2 regions of the Thioclava nitratireducens genome follow, and region 2 is predicted to be linked to the other one. Evidence: riboswitches for the same ligand, from Rfam matches in the RefSeq annotation. Region 2 holds a riboswitch; the other holds the start of a gene.
What was found. A riboswitch is a leader RNA that binds a small molecule or an ion and turns the genes downstream of it on or off. The one in region 2 is predicted to bind thiamine pyrophosphate.

Region 1: linked by a shared signal. The riboswitch ahead of thiB (thiamine ABC transporter substrate binding subunit) and the one ahead of thiC (phosphomethylpyrimidine synthase ThiC) in region 2 are both predicted to bind thiamine pyrophosphate.

The regions. Positions count from the first base shown of each region.
Region 1 covers NZ_CP019437.1:3,048,142-3,050,339, reverse strand. Annotated here, with positions in the region: gene BMG03_RS14555 (DUF4139 domain-containing protein) at 1-866, opposite strand, end outside; TPP riboswitch at 1,041-1,145, shown strand; gene thiB (thiamine ABC transporter substrate binding subunit) at 1,182-2,174, shown strand; gene BMG03_RS14545 (thiamine/thiamine pyrophosphate ABC transporter permease ThiP) at 2,150-2,198, shown strand, end outside.
Region 2 covers NZ_CP019437.1:862,377-864,574, forward strand. Annotated here, with positions in the region: gene BMG03_RS04315 (S8 family peptidase) at 1-596, shown strand, start outside; TPP riboswitch at 680-800, shown strand; gene thiC (phosphomethylpyrimidine synthase ThiC) at 915-2,198, shown strand, end outside.

The DNA.
Region 1 (2,198 bases), 1.7 Mb from region 2:
ATGTGCGCGAGGCGCGGATAGACTTCGCCTGGCTCTGCGCGCCCGCCGGGGCGAGCGGTCGAGAGCGTCAGGTCGACGTTACGCCAGTCCTCGCCGGTGGCCTGATGGACCGAGACGAAGCGCTCCATATCCACCGCGCCCTTGTCGCGGTCGAGCCGCAGATCATAGGAGGGCTGCCACCCGGCATTGTTAACGTAAGAGGTGATCGTCAGCGTGCCCGAGCCCTGCACCTTCGCGCTGAGCATCTCTCGATCTTTCGCCGGGTTCAGCAGCGCATCGAGCGCCGCTCGCGCCTGTTTCACCGCCTCTTTCGCGGGGTCGAGCGCGGCTTCCGCGCGGCGCGCTTCCGCTTCGGCGGCGATTGCGCGTTCGGTGGCCGAGAGAATCTGATCCTCCACCATCTGCGCCAGCGCGCGCAGCTGTTCGGGCGCGGTGACCTGCGAGTCGGTGTTCTTGAGATATGTGATCTGGTCGCGCGCGGCCTGCGCCTTGGCGCGGATCACGGCCACCGCGTCTTCCTTTTCCGCAAGGGCTTCCTTTGCAGAGGCTAGCCGGTCACGCGCAGCCTTCACCGCTGCGCTTTCGGTTCCGCTGGTCGCCGGCGCGCGCCCTGAGATCAGGCTCACCGCGCCGATCTGCACACCGTCACCCGACACCCGCAGCGTCGAGATGTCGGTGCCTTCGGGAAACCCCGGAACCAGCAGGTCATGGCTGCCCTCGGGCGCCTTCACCTCCACCTGCCGCACCACCTGCGCGCCCTGCGGAAAGAGCGTCACGGCCGTGATCTTGCCCGGTGCCTCGATCGTGTCGGCCAAGGCGGGCAGGGCGGTCGCGGCCATAAGGGCCGCCGTCAGGGTGATGCGCATCGGTTCCTCCCACATCCGTTCCGGATTGAGCCTGCGTCGGCCTGCGCGCAGTTGCAAGCCATTGAAATCCGGCGCGGGTCGTCACTGGCGGGAACTCGCCAGAGCGTTCGTGCTAGGCGTCGGGGGGCTACGACTGCTTGCCCTTGCGTCCGAAGCCCCGCGCGCATAGGTTGCGCCCCAACCTCGGGGTGCCGGATGATCCGGCTGAGATGCGATCCACGCGAACCCGTTGAACCTGAACCGGTTAAGACCGGCGGAGGGAAGGTAGCCGGATAGTCCGGCCCCACTCCGCCCGGCAAGCCCAAGGAGTGAGGCATGAAAACCCACCTGATGCTTGCGGGAGCCCTGAGCCTGATCGCCACGATGGCGGCGGCCGAGGACAAGCCCGTGCTCACCGTCTATGCGCCTGATTATTTCACGAGCGAATGGGGCCCCGGTCCCGCGATCGAGAAGGGGTTCGAGGCGACCTGCGATTGCGATCTGAAATTCGTGGCGGGCGATGTGTTGCCGCGCATCCTGCTCGAAGGCGACAAGACCTCCGCCGATGTCGCGATCGGTCTGAACACCGACGTGACCGCGAAGGCGCGCGCCACGGGCCTGTTCGCCCCGCATAACGAGGACACGTCCGACCTGACCATGCCGGTCAAATGGGACGATCCGATCTTTCTGCCCTTCGACTGGTCTGAACTGGCCTTCGTCTATGACAAGACCAAGCTGAAGAACCCGCCCACGAGCTTCCAGGACCTGCTGGATGCGCCCGACGACGCCTACAAGATCGTCATCGAGGATCCGCGCAGTTCGGTCGCGGGTCTGTCGCTGCTCTTGTGGGTGAAGGACATCTATGGCGACAAGGCCGAAGAGGCGTGGACGAAGATCGCGCCCAAGGTACTGACCGTGACGCCGGGCTGGTCGGAGGCCTACGGGATGTTCACCGACGGCGAGGCGGATATGGTGCTCAGCTACGTCACCTCGCCCGCCTATCACATCATGGCCGAGGAGGACGACAGCAAGGCTGCGGCGATCTTCCCCGAGGGGCATTACTTCACCCCCGAACTGGTCGCGCAGCTCAAGACCTCGAAACATCCCGAGCTGGCGCAGAAATTCATGGATTACGTGCTGAGCCCCGATTTCCAAGGCATGATCGCGACGGCGAACTGGTCCTTCCCGGCGAAACTGCCCCACGATCAGCTGCCTGAGGTGTTCCAGAAACTCCCGATGCCCGACAAGACGCTCTACCTGGGTGAGGCCGAGGCCGAGAAACTGCGCGGTCCGGCGCTGGAAGAATGGCAACGCGCCTTCTCCAGATAAGAGGCACGCCCATCTGGGCGGTGC
Region 2 (2,198 bases):
CGCATTACATCGCCGGCTCGCTCAGTGCCCGGTTTGGCACCGGCGAGCTCTCGATGACCGTCGGCAGCCTGCATGAAGACGGCGGCTTCCTGGGAACCTCGGTGGGCGGCGCGTTCGGTGGCGGCCTGTCCAGCGATACCCGCTTCGTTCAGCTCGGCATGAACGTCGCCCTCGGTGACGGCACCTCTCTCGCGTTCACCGCGGCCAATGGCAGTTCGAACTTCTCCGGAGACGGTTTGCTTCGCTCTGGCAGCGGGCTGCACTCGAACGCCTATGCCGTGGGCCTGAGCAAGACAGGGTTTCTGTCCGGCGATGATCGTGTCTCCATCGGGATTTCGACGCCCATCTCGCTTGCCTCGGGCAAGATGACGATGAGCGTGCCGACCGCCGTCGGGGCCGCCGTCGGAAACACGCGCTCCGACAAGGTGGTGATGACGACCTCCTCGGTGAATATCGAAAGCGCAGCACCTCAGCCCGACCTTCAGTTCGGCTATTCGCGCACGGCGGGGATCGGTCGTCTCGGCGCGGGGCTTGTCTACGAACCCGGGAAGCGTTCCGCGATGGGGGTTTCGCTGGGATGGACGGCGCGCTTTTGAACCGCTGACGCCGGGCGCGCCGATCACGACCGCCGGATGCCACGCGGACGCGCCTTGCCAGGTTCGCACTTCGCTCCTACAACAGGATCACGCAGGGGAGTCCCGCTTAGGGGACTGAGAGGCTGACAGGGTGAAAACCCGGTGACGCGACCCTTTGAACCTGACCCAGTTGATACTGGCGTAGGAAGCTAGGCGCGCAGACCGGGAAGAGTCTTTCTATCGTTGCGGGCCATGACAAAAGGCCGTTCGGCCTTTGGTTTCCCAAGCGTCTCTCAATTGGTGTCCTTTGAGATCGAATGCTTGAGGAGCACCGAAACGATGAACATTCCCAACCCCAAGATCACCACCGGTCCGCTGCCGGCGTCGCGCAAGATCTACGTCGAGGGCGCTTTGCATGAAGGTCTGCGCGTGCCGATGCGCGAGATCGCCGTGCACCCCACTGCCGGGGAAGCACCGCTGCCGGTCTATGACAGTTCGGGCCCTTACACCGACCCCGAGGCCACGACCGATATCAATGCCGGTCTCGCACCGCTGCGTCGGGCATGGATCGAGGCGCGCGGCGATGTCGAGAGATATACCGGGCGCGATGTCCGACCCGAGGATAACGGCTTTGCCCAAGGGGCGCGGCTGACGCCGGAATTCCCGGTCAGGCGGCAACCGATGCGGGCCAAGGGCGACCGCGCGGTAACGCAGCTGGCCTATGCCCGCGCAGGCATCATCACGCCCGAGATGGAGTTCGTCGCGATCCGCGAGAACCAGCTGCGCGAGGCCGTAGGACCGCGCGACGGGCAGGACTGGGGCGCGAACCTGCCCGATTACGTGACGCCGGATTTCGTGCGCGACGAGATCGCCGCAGGCCGCGCGATCATCCCGGCCAATATCAACCACCCGGAAGCCGAGCCGATGATCATCGGGCGCAATTTCCTCGTGAAGATCAACGCCAACATGGGCACCTCGGCCGTCACCTCCTCGATGGAGGAAGAGGTCGACAAGTTGGTCTGGGCGATCCGCTGGGGCGCCGACACCGTGATGGACCTCTCGACCGGGCGCAACATCCACAACACCCGCGAATGGATCATCCGAAACAGCCCCGTGCCGATCGGGACCGTGCCGATCTATCAGGCGCTGGAGAAGGTGAACGGGATCGCCGAGGACCTGACATGGGAGGTCTTCCGCGACACGCTGATCGAACAGGCCGAGCAGGGCGTCGACTACTTCACGATCCATGCAGGGGTGCGTCTGCACATGGTGCCAATGACGGTGGAGCGCGTGACCGGGATCGTCAGCCGGGGCGGCTCGATCATGGCGAAATGGTGCCTGCATCACCACAAGGAGAGCTTCCTCTACGAGCATTTCGAAGAGATCTGCGACATCTGCCGCCGCTACGACGTCTCGTTCAGCCTCGGCGACGGGCTGCGGCCGGGCTCGATCGCGGATGCCAATGACGCTGCGCAATTCGCCGAGCTGGAGACGCTGGGCGAACTGACGAAGATCGCCTGGGCGAAGGACTGTCAGGTGATGATCGAAGGCCCCGGTCACGTCGCGATGCACAAGATCAAGGAGAACATGGACAAGCAGCTGGAGTGCTGCCACGAAGCGCCG